2 regions of the Mycobacterium sp. P2_H7 genome follow, and region 2 is predicted to be linked to the other one. Evidence: predicted binding sites of a transcription regulator. Region 2 holds the regulator's gene; the other holds the start of a gene.
What was found. The regulator LexA, encoded in region 2, represses DNA repair genes until DNA is damaged. The targets are predictions, from matches to a motif close to CGAACANNTGTTCG.
Positions count from the first base shown of each region.

Region 1: a site for LexA is predicted at 4,747-4,760, ahead of AC1DY7_RS30480 (HNH endonuclease signature motif containing protein). Genes of this name have one in related genera too.

Region 1 covers NZ_JBFUFU010000030.1:4,895-12,467, forward strand. Annotated here, with positions in the region: gene AC1DY7_RS30460 (Gfo/Idh/MocA family oxidoreductase) at 1-52, opposite strand, end outside; gene AC1DY7_RS30465 (Gfo/Idh/MocA family protein) at 115-1,143, shown strand; gene AC1DY7_RS30470 (Gfo/Idh/MocA family protein) at 1,133-2,299, opposite strand; gene AC1DY7_RS30475 (glutamine synthetase III family protein) at 2,408-4,582, opposite strand; gene AC1DY7_RS30480 (HNH endonuclease signature motif containing protein) at 4,765-6,183, shown strand; gene AC1DY7_RS30485 (LysR family transcriptional regulator) at 6,184-7,113, opposite strand; gene AC1DY7_RS30490 (FdhF/YdeP family oxidoreductase) at 7,216-7,573, shown strand, end outside.
Region 2 covers NZ_JBFUFU010000007.1:71,652-79,224, forward strand. Annotated here, with positions in the region: gene AC1DY7_RS10310 (molybdopterin guanine dinucleotide-containing S/N-oxide reductase) at 1-399, opposite strand, end outside; gene AC1DY7_RS10315 (acyl-CoA dehydrogenase family protein) at 496-1,653, shown strand; gene AC1DY7_RS10320 (LGFP repeat-containing protein) at 1,768-3,825, shown strand; gene lexA (transcriptional repressor LexA) at 3,831-4,505, opposite strand; gene AC1DY7_RS10330 (LysM peptidoglycan-binding domain-containing protein) at 4,692-5,255, shown strand; gene nrdR (transcriptional regulator NrdR) at 5,346-5,810, shown strand; gene AC1DY7_RS10340 (alpha/beta fold hydrolase) at 5,835-6,857, opposite strand; gene AC1DY7_RS10345 (proteasome assembly chaperone family protein) at 6,867-7,573, opposite strand, start outside.

The DNA of each region.
Region 1 (7,573 bases), on a different contig from region 2:
CATGGTCGGCGCCCATCACGCCGACCCCGATGACACCTACGCGAACAGTCATGGACCGAGTATTACATCTTAATGTCTTAACAAAAAGCCTTTTGTCGGTTTACCCTGGTGCGCATGACCGACGCTCTGCCACTGCCCCGGACTCCCGACCCGCGGGAGGCTCCCGGCCTGCGCTGGGGCATCCTCGGACCCGGCTGGATCGCCCACCGCTTCGTCGAAGCCCTTCTGGCGCACACCACCCAACGCGTGGTCGCCGTCGGCTCGCGCGGGAAGGACCGGGCCGAAGCCTTTGCCGCGCAATGGTCGGTACCCACGGCACACGGCAGTTATGAGGCGCTGTTCGGTGACCCGGACGTCGACATCGTCTACATCGCCACCACACATCCGAGCCACCGGGACAACGCGATCGCGGCGCTCGAGGCAGGCAAGCATGTGCTCGTCGAGAAGCCGCTCGCGGTCGATGCCGCCGGGGCGCGCGAGATCGTCGCCGCGGCGGCGCGGGCCGATCGCTTTGTCGGCGAGGCGATGTGGACCAAATTTCTGCCGAAGTTCGATGTGATCCGCCAACTTCTCGACGACGGCGCGCTCGGCGAGATCCGCACCGTGCTGGCCGATCACGGTGAGTTCTTCACGCCGGATCACCGCATCTATGACGCGACCCTGGCCGGCGGTCCCCTGCTGGACCTCGGCACGTACACCATCGCGCTGGCGCACTTCGTCTCCGACGCGTTCACCTCGGTGGTGGCGCAGGGCCAGGACGTCCGGCCCGGGCTGAACGGCCAGATCTCGGCCATCGTGTCCGACCCCGCCGGCAACCAGGCCGTGCTGCACACCACCATGCTGTCCGACACGCCGACCGTGGCCGTCATCGTCGGGCGTGAGGCGACCGTGCACATCGACGGCCCGTTCTTCATGCCCGGACCGTTCACACTGACCCGGCACAAGGGCCACCCGACCGATCCCGGCCGGGTGCTGCGCTACGACGAGAAGCCGGGCGTGCAAGCCGACGGTCTGCACTATGCCGCGGTGGAGGCAGCCCGACTGATCACGCAGGGCCGCAACGAATCCGAGATCCACCCGTTGCGGTGCGCCGTCGCGACGCTGGAGGTCGCCGACGAGATCCGGCGCCAGCTCAAGCGGTGACTGTCGCCGGTGTCACCCACGCCCCGGTGCGCACCGACTCGGTGATCGCCTCGATGACCTGAGCGGCGGCCACCGCATCCCAGATGGTGGCGCCGACGGGCTTGCCCGTGGCGATGGATTCCAGGAAGCGCTGCGCCTCGATGATCTTGAGTTCGTCATAACCCATCGCCATCGCGGAGCCGGGCTGGAATACCGCGTATTCGCCGTCGCCGGGGCCGACGTGGCGCGTCGTGACCGGCTGGTCCTGGAACACCGAACCCGTGCCCACCCGCAACTCGCCGAGGCGCCGGAAATCCCAGCCAACCACGCCGGCGGTGCCGTGGATCTCGAAGCCGTAGGCGTTCTGCTCGCCGACCGAGACCCGACTGGCCTCCACCGAGCAGCGCGCGCCGGAACTCAGCCGCAACTGCGCGAACACGTAATCCTCGTTTTCCACCCGGTCACGGATTCCGCCGGCGGCCAGCTGATGTCCGCTCGTCGCACCCGACGGGACCGGGCGGTCCGGAATGAAGATGGCGGTGTCGGCGATCACCGAATCGACCCCACCAAGCAGGTGCTGCACCAGATCCACTGCGTGCGAGGCCAGATCACCCAACACGCCGTTGCCACCACGGTCACGCTGGAATCGCCAGCTGAGCGCGCCATCGGGGTGGGCGGCGTAGTCGGACAGGAAGTAGAAGCGGGCGTGGGTGATCTCGCCGAGTTCGCCCGCGGCGATCAGCTCGCGTGCGGCCGCGACAGCAGGCGCGTTGCGGTAGTTGAAGCCCACCGCGGTCTGCACACCGTGGGCCTCGGCGGCGCGGGCGACGGCCAGCGCATCAGAGCTGTTGAGCCCCACCGGCTTCTCGATCCACAGGTGCTTGCCAGCGGTGACCACGGCGGTGCCGATCTCGCGGTGCAGGAAGTTAGGTGCGGTGACGCTGACGGCCGTGACGTCGGGGTCGGCGACCAGCGCCTGCCAGTCGGTGTTCGCCTTCGCCGCACCGAACTGGCGGGCGGCCTCCTCGGCCCGGCCGGGGACGTCGTCGGCGATCGCGACCAGTTCCGGGAACCGGTCGACGTGCGGGTAGTGGTGGCGCACCCGCGCGTAGGCCTGGGCGTGGACCCGGCCCATCCAGCCGAAACCGATGATGCCGACGGGAGTGCTGCTGCTCATGGCCGAAGAGTAGCGACCACGCTGTCGTGATGTCCATACGTTAAGACAAATATCCACTCCACGAAAATGCCCGCCCCCGAAACGGGAGCGGGCATTCCGTCAACCAGCTCAGAGGATGTAGAGCATCTCCTGATACGTCGGCAGCGGCCACAGGTCATCGGCCACAACGCCTTCCAGCGTGTCGGCGGCCGCCCGCACCGCGTCCATCAACGGCAGCAGACTCTGCGCATGGGCGGCATGTTCGGCAGCGGACTCGCCACCGTGGTCTGCCATCGCCGTCTTGAGCGCCGTCAGCGCACCGGTCAGTTCCGAGATCGGCGTGGACACGGTGGCCAGCAGCGACGTGTCGGGCTCGATCCCCGCCGCCTTGAGCGTCGCGACGTTCTGCGCCAACTCGGTCTGGTAGCGCACGGCCGCGGGCAGCACCACGGTCGAACCGATCTCCAGCGTCAGCTTGGCCTCGACGCTCACCGTCAGCGTGTACATCTCGTACCGGACCTCTTCGCGACTGCGCAGTTCACGCTCGTTGAAGACGCCATACTTCTCGAACACCGCGATCGCCTCGGGCTTGACCAGCTCGGGGATGGCGTCGATCGTGGTCTTGAGGTTCGGCAGACCACGCTCGGCGGCCTCGACCTGCCAGTTCTCCGAGTAGCCGTCGCCGTTGAACACAACCGCACCGTGCTCGGTGATGATCTCCGTCAGCAGCTTCTGCACCGCCATGTCGAAGTCCTCGCCCTCGCCTGTGGCTTTCTCCAACCAGGTGGCCATGTAGTCGAGCGAGTCCGCCATGATCGTGTTGATGATGATCATCGGCACGTTGATGGTCTGCCCCGAACCCGGCGCGCGGAACTCGAAACGGTTGCCGGTGAAGGCGAACGGGCTGGTGCGGTTACGGTCGCCGGGATCGGTCGGCAGCACCGGCAGGGTGTCGACGCCCATGATCATCGAGCCCTTGCCCTTGGACGAGGTGGCCGCGCCCTTGGCGATCTGCTCGAACACATCGGCCAGCTGATCACCGAGGAAGATCGAGATGATCGCGGGCGGAGCCTCGTTGGCGCCGAGGCGGTGGTCGTTGGTGGCCGAGGCCACCGACACCCGCAGCAGGCCGGCGAACTTGTGCACCGCACGGATGACCGCGGCACAGAAGACCAGGAACTGCGCGTTCTCGTGCGGGGTGTCGCCCGGCACCAGCAGGCTGCCGAACTGCGCGTTGCCCAACGAGAAGTTGACGTGCTTACCCGAGCCGTTGACGCCGGCGAACGGCTTCTCGTGCATCAGGCATTCCATGCCGTGCTTCTTGGCGATGGTCTTGAACGTCGTCATCAGCAGCTGCTGATGATCGGCGGCGATGTTGGCCCGCTCGAACATCGGCGCGATCTCGAACTGGCCGGGCGCGACCTCGTTGTGCCGGGTTTTGGCCGGGATACCGAGCTTGAACAGCTCCCGCTCAGTGTCCATCATGAAGCCGAGCACCCGGTCCGGGATGGCGCCGAAGTAGTGGTCGTCGAACTCCTGGCCCTTGGGCGGCTTCGCACCGAACAGCGTGCGCCCCGCGTTGATCAGGTCCGGACGCGCCAGGAAGAAGTGCCGGTCCACCAGGAAGTACTCCTGCTCGGGACCGCAGAAGGACACGATGTGATCGAAGTCCTTGTGCCCGAACAACTTCAGAATGCGTTCGGCCTGCGCACCCATGGCCTGCTGACTGCGCAGCAGCGGCGTCTTGTAGTCCAGCGCCTCACCGGTCATCGACACGAACACCGTCGGGATGCACAGCGTGTTGCCGTTCGGGTTCTCCAGGATGTACGCCGGGCTGGTGACGTCCCAGCCGGTGTAGCCGCGCGCCTCGAAGGTGCTGCGCAGGCCACCTGAGGGGAAGCTGGAGCCGTCGGGCTCGCCCTGGATCAGCGTCTTGCCCGCGAACTCGGCCAACGTCTGACCGTCGGAGACCGGCTCCAGGAAGCTGTCGTGCTTCTCGGCGGTCAGGCCGGTCATCGGGTAGAAGACGTGCGCGTAGTGGGTGGCACCTCGCGACAGCGCCCAGTCCTTCATCACCGAGGCCACCGAGTCGGCCACCGACGGGTCGAGCTTGGCGCCCTTCTCGATGCTCGCCGCGACGGACTTGTAGACCGACTTGGGCAGCCGCAGCCTCATCTCGGCCAGCGTGAAGACGTTGGCACCGAAAATCTCGCCGGGAGCCTCGGCCGGGTCGAAGGTGAAAGCCGGGGGCACGTACGCCTCGACGTTGATGATGGCCTTCAGACGGGCCGCATTACCGCTCATGGAGTTCCTATCGCCGCATGTGCTTGACCGACCCACGGTAGGAAGATTCGATGGCGGAACTGTTACGTGCGCGTCAAGGACGCAATTCGGATGTGACGGACGTGCCGATCCCTTGCGCCACATTGGTTTCACCAGCCCCATTCTCGGCTTTTTTTGTCGGTCATCGAACGTATGTTCGAACTATGCGGGACGGGGCGATCGGAGCGTTGGCGGCCTTGCGCGTCGCCTATGACGCCTTCGCCGCCTGCGACTTCGAGGGGCTCACCCGCCCGGAACTGATCGCGGTCATGGACGAATACGAGTCCCTGACCTGCCGGCTGCCCTCCCAGACGCATCGCCTGCTGGCGCAACTGCAGGCCGAAGCCACGCCCAGGGAGATGGGAGCGAAGTCGTGGAACGCCGTGTTGCGGATCCGCTGGCGCCTGTCCACCGGCGAGGCCGGTCGCAGGTTGGCAGAGGCAGCCGACCTGGGTCCGCGGCGCATCCTGACCGGTGAGCCACTGCGGCCGGTCCTGGCGGCGGTCTTCGCCGCGCAGGCCGCCGGGCTGATCAACGCCGACCACGTCAGAGTCCTGCGTGACGCGCTCGATCACCTGCCGGCCCACGTCGATACGACAACCCGCGAACAGTTCGAGGCCGACCTGGTGCGGGTGGCGGCGGGCGTGGGCCCCAAGGAACTCAAGGAGACCGCGGACCTGCGGTTGTTCCTGCTCGATCAGGACGGCCCCCTACCCGACGATGCCGAACGCGAGCGCAAGCGCGGACTGTCCATCGGCAAGCAGGGCCGCGATGCGATGACGTCGGTGACCGCCCATCTCACCCCGGAGGCGAATGCGGTGTGGGAGGTGCTGTTCGCCAAGTTCGCCGCCCGCGGCATGTGCAACCCCGCCGACGATGAACCCTGCACGTCCGGGACGCCCACGCAGGCGCAGATCGACAACGATCACCGCACGCTCGCCCAACGCCAGCACGACGCGATGCTCGTCGTCGGGCGCATCGCGCTGATGAGCGGTGATCTGGGGCAGCTCAACGGGTTGCCGGTCTCGGTGATCATCCGCACCACGCTGCAGGATCTGGAGTCCCGGGCCGGGGTCGGCGTCAGCGGCGGCGCCACCAAGCTCCCCATCAAGGACGTCATCCGGATGGCCTCCCACGCCAACTGGCACCTGGCCATCTTCGACAAGTCGACAGGCTCGGCGCTCGATCATTTCCGGGCCCGGCGCGTCGCCACGCCCGCGCAACGGATCATGCTCATCGCCCGCGACGGTGGCTGCACCAAACCGGGCTGCACCTGCGGCGCCTACGGGTGTGAATGCCACCACGCCCGTAATGACTGGGCGCGAGGCGGTTACACCAACGTCGACGACATGGCGCTGGCGTGCTCACCGGACCATCGACTCCTCGAAGACGGCGGATACACCACCACGATCAACGCGAGCGGCGAGGTCGAATGGTACGCGCCACCAGGGTTGGACACCGGCCGACAACGCATCAACTTCTGCCACCGGCCCGAGTTGTTGCTGCGCCCGTTCGACGATGAGCCGGAGGCGAACCAGGACACCGACCAGGCCGATGGCGGATCGGGAGTGCGCGGACCGTAGTCAGAGCTCCCGCGCGGCGCTGTCGATCAGCGTCCCGAGATCGACGGCGGCAGCCACGGCGACCAGCGCTGCCGCCACGATGGACGGCGGGTCCCGGTCGAGCACCACCAACCCGATCGCCGGACTGGGGCCGTGCCTGACCATCGGCCGCGCAGCGAAGCCGGTCGGCACACCCAATTGCGGCAGCCACGCGGTGGACGCGATGGTCGCCCGCCGCGAATGGGTCAGGTGGGCATACAGCGCATCGACCGAGTCCGCCTCGACCGCGGGGCGGTACTGCACACCCTCGGCGGCCATGTTGGCGTCGAGGATGCGGCGATTGCGCATCGTGGTCGTCAGCACACACAACTCCAGAGCGGCGGCCTCGGCCCAGGACACCTCCGGCTCGCTCATCAGCCGGTGATCGGCCGGTGCGACCAGAACGTAGTTCTCCCGGTACATCTCGACCGACCGGGTGCCCGGCGGTGTTTCATCGTCGAGGTACGTCAGTCCGGCGTCGATCTCGAAATCGGCCAACCGCCGGGCGATCTCCCGTGACGACAGCGCCTCGATGCGCACCGATGCGGCCGGGTTGCGGCGCAGGAACTCCGCGGTGATGAACGGGCTGGCCGGGACCGCCGTCGGGATCGCACCGAGCCGGGCCGTCGCCGTCAAACGCCCGCGCATCCGTTCGAGGTCGGCGAGCATCTCGTCGCGTTCGGCGATGATGCGTTGGGCCCACGCCACGACCCGCTGCCCCTCCTCGGTGAAACCCTCGAAACGACGCCCGCGCTGGACGATGACGATGCCCAGGTCGCGCTCGAGGCGGCGGATGGCCACCGACAGCGTCGGCTGGCTGACGTGGCAGCGCGCGGCGGCCCGCCCGAAGTGCCGCTCGGCGGCCAGGGCCAACAGGTAGTCCAGATGCTGCAGCAGCACGTCGCTTGCCATCGGCGTCACGATAGCCGTCATCTATCACCGCATGTCAAATACCGAACAGCGACCGCTTGCATCCGGCCGGGACGGCCCGTTTCGAGGGCTACATTGGAAACCATGACCCGTGACATCGACGCCGGCTACGACGAAGCGGACGTCACGGTCACCGGCGCCAAACACGAGGCCGCCGGGGTGAAGGCCGTCCTGGTCAGCATGCAGCGCGGCCTGGAGCAGATGGGCCCGGTGCGCACCGCAACAGCATTGGCGCGGCTGAACCAGCGGCACGGTTTCGACTGCCCCGGTTGCGCGTGGCCGGAGGATCACGGCGGCCGCAAGCTGGCCGAGTTCTGCGAGAACGGCGCCAAGGCCGTGGCCGAGGAGGCCACCAAACGCCGCATCACCGCGGATTTCTTCGCCCGTCATTCGGTGGCCGAACTCTGCGAGAAGCCCGAATACTGGCTGTCCCAACAGGGCC
Region 2 (7,573 bases):
GTACCCGCCGAGCAGTTTGAGGAACCGGTGTACCTGGCTCTGCGCGTGATGGAAACGTCCGGCGCTGGCCCAGCCGTAGGAGCCGCCGTAGATGGCCTCGTTGCCGTGGGTGTCGATGACGCGGCACAGTTCGTCCGCGAGGAGTTCGGTGAGCTCGTCCCAGGAGACCGAGACGAACTCGTCAGCGCCGCGCGCATCGCTGGCTCCCGCGCCGTCCCGCAGCCAGCCGCGGCGCACGGCGGGCCCCGTCACCCGGGCCTGGTGCCGCAGCGAACCGGGCAGGTTGGCCAGCAGTGGCGACGGGTCGGTATCGCCGGCCATCGGCGTCACCGCCGAGATGTCGCCGGCGTGAACCTGGGCGGTGAAGGCACCCCAGTGGGCGAGGCTGGCGCGAGACACGCACCAATCCTAGGGTGCGCGGCACCCCCCTCGACCAACCATCTGGTTGGTATATGTTGGGCGCCACACCCCAATACCTAGTACCGGAGGTCCACCATGGGCGTAGTCAAGTTCGAGCGCACCCTGTTCGAGCCCGAGCACGACCTGTTCCGCGAGTCCTACCGCGCGTTCCTCGACCGGCACGCGACACCGTTCCAGGAGGAATGGGAGAAGGCCAAGATCGTCGACCGGGAGGTCTGGCGTGAGGCCGGTAAGCAGGGCTTCCTGGGGATGGCCGTGCCGGAGGAATACGGCGGCGGTGGCAATCCGGACTTCCGCTACAACGTCGTCGTCACCGAGGAGACCACCGCGGGACGGCACAGCGGGCTGGGCTTCACGCTGCAGAATGACGTCATCGCGCCGTACTTCCTCGAGCTCGCCGACGAGGAGCAGAAGAAGCGCTGGCTGCCCGGCTTCTGCAGCGGTGAATTGATCGCGGCGATCGCAATGACCGAGCCGGGCACCGGCAGCGACCTGCAGGGCATCAAGACACGCGCGGTCAAACACGGCGATCACTACGTGCTCAACGGCTCGAAGACGTTCATCACCAACGGTATCCACGCCGATCTCGTGATCGTGGTCGCCTGCACGGACCCGGAGAAGGGCGCCCAGGGCTTCAGCCTGCTGGTCGTCGAACGCGGCATGGAGGGCTTCGAGCGCGGCCGCCATCTGGACAAGATCGGGCTGGAGGCGCAGGACACCGCCGAGCTGTCGTTCACCGACGTGAAGGTGCCCGCCGAGAACCTGCTCGGCCAGGAGGGCCTGGGCTTCATCTACCTCATGCAGAACCTGCCGCAGGAGCGCATCAGCATCGCCATCATGGCCGCCGCCGCGATGGAGTCGACGCTGGAGGCGACCCTGCAGTACACGAAGGAACGCAAGGCCTTCGGCAAGCCGATCGGCAGCTTCCAGAACAGCCGGTTCGTGCTCGCCGAACTGGCCACCGAGGCCACCGCGGTGCGGATCATGGTCGATGCGTTCATCGCCCTGCACCTCGACCGCAAGCTGACCGTCGACCAGGCGGCGATGGCCAAGTGGTACTCCACCGAGGCCCAGGTGCGACTGGTCGACCGCTGCCTGCAGCTGCACGGCGGCTACGGCTACATGCGCGAGTACCCGATCGCCAGGGCTTTCCTGGACTCCCGCATCCAGACCATCTACGGCGGAACCACCGAGATAATGAAGGAGATCATCGGCCGCGGCCTGGGGGTCTGAGGCCCGACACGCGTTCAGTACAGGTCGCGATATCCCACGAGATGGCGCCCGGCTGACGCAAAGTTGACGAAAAGCGGTACTTTTCTCATGCTTTGCACGAGTTCGGGAGGACTGATGACCAGGCAGCGAACCCGGCTGCGCACCGCCGCCGGGCGTGCGTTGCTGGGGCTGGCGGCACCGATGGTGGTGGCGGCCTCGGTGTTCGCGACCATGGTGCTCGCGGCCCCGGCGTACGCCACCCCGGACAGCGACGCCGATGCGGCGATCAGCGCGGCATGGGACGGTGCCGGTGGCGACACCGGACCGTTGGGAGCCAAGGACGGCGGCGTGTACGCCACCGGTGCCGGGTTCGGCCAGAACTTCGCCGGCGGCAAGATCTTCTTCACCCCGGAGACGGGCGCCCACATCATGGCGGGCGCGATCCTGGACAAGTACCAGTCCCTCGGCGGTCCCGCCGACAGCGATCTGGGTTTCCCCACCATCGACGAGGGGGCGGGCCGGGCGCCCGACAGCCGCAACACCACGTTCAGCGCCGCGGACAACCCCGTCATCTTCTGGACGCCGGACAACGGGGCCAGGGTGGTCCGCGGGGCGATCAACGCCGCGTGGGACAAGCTCGGCGGTTCCGCCGCGGTGCTCGGGGTGCCCACCGGCGACGAAACCTCACGCGGGGACGTGATCTCCCAGCAGTTCACCGGCGGTGAGGTGTCGTGGAACCGCAAGTCCAAAGAATTCACGACGACACCTCCCGAGCTCGCCGACCAGCTCGCCGGGCTGCAGGTGCCGTCCGACGTGACCTCGGAGATCGCGGCGGCCCGTCGCGCCGCGGGTGGCGCGCTCGGCCCCCTGGGTGCCGCGGACGGCGGCCAGTACGCCATCGGCTCCGACGGTGTCGGCCAGAACTTCGCCGGCGGCAAGATCTTCTACAACCCGGCCACCGGCGCCGACGTCGTCACCGGTCAGGTGCTGGCCAAGTACGAGAGCGTGGGTGGACCCACCGGCGATCTCGGCTTCCCCACGGCAAGTGAGTCCGACGGCGGGCTGGCCCCGGCCAGCCGATTCGTGCCCTTCGCGGCCGCCGACAAGCCCGTCATCTTCTGGACCCCGGACTTCGGTGCGGTCATCGTGCGCGGCGCCATGAACGCCGCGTGGGACAAACTCGGGGGCGCCACCGGCGACCTGGGCGCGCCGAAGGGTGATCAGAGCCAGAACGGTGAGGTCATCACCCAGCAGTTCAACGGCGGCAGCATCTCCTGGGATCAGTCGACGCACAAGTTCACGACCGAGCCCCCGAACCTGCAGTCCGCGCTGGCCGGTCTCGAGGTGCCGGGTGCCGACGCGCCGAAAGCGCCTGCCGCCGAGCCCGCCGGCAGCGACGACGGCAAGTGGTACACGTGGAGTTGGTGGTGGCTGCTCGGCCTGATTCCGCTGCTCGCGCTGATCGGACTGATCGTGGTGGCGGTGCTGCGCAACCGGCGTTCGCGCGACGACCACTTCGATGACGACGGTGAGCACTACGGGGACTACGACCCCAGTTTGGATGGCGGCGCCGAGTCGCATCATCCCGACGAGTACGAGGGTGGGCCGGCCGCATTCGGCCAGGAGCCGGGTGGTTATTCACCGCAGAGTCCCTGGGCGCTGTCAGGGTTGCGGGCCGGCGAGTTCGACGCCGACCCCGAGGCCGACGCTCACAACGGCGCCGAGGAACTGGCCGAACCCGACGAGCACGAATCGCTCGGGTTCGACGCAGACGCCGACTCCGTCGATACGGCGCCGACGCGCATCCAGTCCGACGAGCCCGACGAAGAGGTCGTCGAGCCGGAGTTCGTTGAGGCGCGTGCCGAGGAGCTCGATGACGACGTCGAGCCGCCGACCACCGCGGTACCCCTGGTGCAGGGACTGCCACCGACCCCGCGTTCGACCTACGAACCCGACTTCCCGAGCGGGCGTCACGCGGCGATCCAGATCGAGGAGCCGGACCCCGCGCTCACCTCGATGCGTCTGGCCGGTAGCGATCCGTTCCAGGCCCCTGACGGCTACCTGGTGAAGGCCGACACCGGCACGGGTCAGTTCTGGACACCGGACACGCCGGGCTATGACGAAGCGCCGGCCGAGATCTGGTTTGTCAGTGAGGAATTCGCGGTTACGAACGGGTTCGTCCGCGCGTACTGAAACCGTCAGATCTTGCGGATGACGGTCACGACCTTGCCGAGCACGACGGCGTCGTTACCCGGGATCGGGTCGAACACCGGGTTGTGCGGCATCAGCCACACCTGTCCCCGGGTGCGCTTGAAGGTCTTGACCGTGGCCTCGCCGTCGATCATGGCGGCGACGATATCGCCGTTGTCCGCGACGTTCTGCTGACGGATGACCACCCAGTCGCCGTCGCAGATCGCCGCGTCGATCATGGATTCGCCGACCACCTTCAACAGGAACAGCGATCCTTCGCCGACGAGTTCGCGAGGCAGCGGGAAGACGTCCTCGACAGCCTCCTCGGCCAGGATGGGGCCACCGGCGGCGATCCGGCCCAGCACGGGCACGAAAGTCGGCTCCGGTAGGGCATCCGAGCCCGCGACGTCGGTGCCGACGATGGGCGCGAGTGCGTCGTCCGCCCCACGGACGTCCACCGCGCGAGGGCGGTTGGGGTCCCGGCGCAGGTAACCCTTCTTCTCCAGGGTGCGGAGCTGATGCGCGACCGATGACGTCGAGGTCAGGCCGACGGCATCACCGATCTCACGGATGCTCGGCGGATATCCGCGAGTGGTGACCGACGCGCGGATGACCTCGAGAATGGTGCGCTGCCGCTCGGTGAGGACCGAACGCGCCTCAGGGGTGTCGGTGTGCTCGCTCATGCCGCCGAATGTAGTCGCCCCCGCGTCATTAATCAAACATGTGTTCGAGGTGTGTCGCGGCCGGGCGTCACTTGTCGGTGGGTGCCTTTATCGTTTGCAACAGTTCGATCACGTGTTCTAGTCATCGAACACATGATCGACTATCTTCGAACACAAGAGCGAACGATCCGGCGAAAGGCAGACAAAATGACCATCATGGAGACCCGATTCGACTCCCAGTTCGATCACGCATTCGACCGGAAGTTCGATGACTTCGATGAAGAGTTCGAATCACGCTTCGCCGCCGGCGCCCCCGTCCACGCTCAGGTGGCCGTCCGGCGGCCGTCCGCGGCCGAGGTGTGGCCGCTGCCGCGCGATGTGGTCGTACGCCGTCGCCGCCCCCAGGTGCGCCGGCCCGCGGGTGCCCCGCTGGGTTACCGGGGCACCGGGGTGTTGATGTCGCGGGCATCGCATCGCAGGCGCCCGATCACCCCGGCCACCACTGTCGTGCTGGCGCTGATCGCCGCGGCGATCACCGTCTGGCTGGGTCTGGTCGCGAATGTGGGCGGCAGCGTCACCGAGACGTCGGTGCAGGTGCCCACCCGACTGTCGGTCGTTCAGGTCCAGGCGGGAGAGACACTGCAGCATGTGGCGCAGCGGGTGGCACCCGACGCCCCCGTCGACTCGGTGGTGGACCGGATCCGGGAACTCAACAAGCTCGACACGGCGGCAGTGGCGGCCGGCCGGACCCTCATCGCCCCGATCGGCTGAGTCGTGAGCGGCCAACGACGGCTCCGGCTCGTGCAGGTACGCTCGGAGTCGTTCGAAGTGGTCGACATACGGTGCGGCGAAGGAGCGGTGATGCACTGTCCGTTCTGCCGCCACCCCGACTCTCGGGTCGTCGATTCCCGTGAGGCCGACGAGGGCCAGGCCATCCGGCGGCGCCGCTCATGCCCGGAGTGCGGGCGACGGTTCACCACTGTGGAGACCGCCGTGCTCGCCGTGGTGAAGCGCAGCGGGGTCACCGAACCGTTCAGTCGCGAGAAGGTCATCAAAGGCGTCCGCCGAGCCTGCCAGGGCCGCCAGGTCGACGACGATGCGCTCAATCTGCTGGCGCAGCAGGTCGAGGACGCGGTCCGGGCCGCGGGCTCGCCGGAGATCCCCAGCCACGAGGTCGGGTTGGCCATCCTCGGGCCCCTGCGCGACCTCGATGAGGTGGCTTACCTCAGATTTGCATCCGTGTACCGGTCATTCAGTTCCGCAGCGGATTTCGAGCGCGAGATCGAGGCGCTGCGCGCCCATCGCCGCGTGACGAGCACCGGCTGATCCTCGCTCGGTCGAGCTCGGCCATCAGGTGGCGCTTCGCTCGTCCCCACCGATCGCATCGAGCACCGCAACCCTGGTGTCCAGCGGGCCGCTGATCGCCTTTTCGCTGATGCCAGAACGCAATAGGTCGCGCAGCAGGTCCTGGTCGTACGGTGCCGGCTGGGTCGAGTCGACGAAACGTTCCACGATCGCGACGAAGCGGTCGGGATCGTCGTGGAAGGGGAAATGCCCGGAGCCGTCGAAGATCTCCAACTCCGATCCCGGCATGGCCGAGTGCGCGAGGTGGGCATGGCTGACCGGGATGACGGAGTCCTTCCGGCCCCAAACTAGCTGAACGGGAACCGATTCCGTCAAATAACATCGATCCAGCATGGTGACCACCTGGCCGCGCCAGTCGACGACGGCGCGCAGGGTCCTGGCGAAGGCCGACGACGCCGTGGGCTCCGGCAGGTCATTGAGCACCCGCAGCACGTCGGGCAGATCGCGCCCGACGCCGGTGGAACCGAACAGCGCCCCGCCGATCCGCCCCGCGACCTGAAGGGCGGGCAGCACCAAGGGCAACCGCAACAGCGCCAGTGCCTCGCTGCCCATCGGCATCGAGGCGATCCGCAGCGCGATGTTCACATCCTTGGTGACCCCGCCGGAACCGACCAGCACCAACCGGTCGACCAGCTGCGGGAACTGGTAGGCGAACTGCATGGCGACCCCGCCGCCCAGTGAATGGCCGACCACCGTCACATGATCGATGTCCAGAACCGACAGCAGGTCACGCATCCCGTTGGCGTACGCGGCGACCGAGTAGTCCGCGCGGGGCTTGTCCGACTGGCCGTGGCCGAGCAGGTCGGGGGCGATCACGGTGAATCGCTGGGCCAGCGCGGTCTGCACGGTATGCCAGGTCGTCGAGTTGTCGCCGATGCCGTGGATGAGCAGGATCGCCGGGCCGGACCCGCAGATCCGGAACGCGCGGCGATATCCGTGGATCGTGCGGAACTGCAGAGTCGGCGTGCTCTCCCGCACGCGGCGCAGCTTGGGTTTCCGTTCGGTCATCTCCGCCAATCAGCTAGATGTGTCATCCCCGTTGTTGTCGTCAGCTTGCTGCGCCAGGAACCGCTCGAACTCTGCGCCCAATTCGTCGCCGCTGGGCAGATTCTCGTCGTGGGCCAACAACGAGCGGTTTTCCTGGGCGGCGACGAATGCATCGTACTGTTGCTCCAGTGCCGTCACCACCTGAGCGACCTCGGCACTCGCCGACACCTGCTCGTTGATCTTGGTGTGCACCTCGGCGGCGGCTTCCCCGAGTGCGGTCAGCGGAATCTGCAGGGCCGCCGAACGTGACACCTCGGCCAACAGCGTCTCCGCCGCCGGCGGGAACGGTGTCTGTGCCAGGTAGTGCGGCACGTGCACGGTGAAGCCCATCGCGTCGTGACCGTGCTGGCCCATCCGGAACTCCAGGAGGTTCGACACGCTGGCCGGCACCTGCACCTCGCCCACCCACGGCGTGTACTCCGTGATGAGGTCCTTGTTGGTCGAGTGTGCGGTGAGCGTGACGGGCCGGGTGTGCGGCACCGCCATCGGGATGGTGCCCAGCCCGATCACCTGGCGGACGCCGAGGCGCTCGGACAGCAGGCGCACCGCGGTGATGAAACGCTCCCAGCGCAGATCCGGCTCCAGGCCGGCGAGCAGCAGGAACGGTGTTCCCACGGTGTCGCGCAGCGCGTAAAGGTTCAGTTCGGGCTGCTCGTAGCCGGTGAAGTGATCGGTCT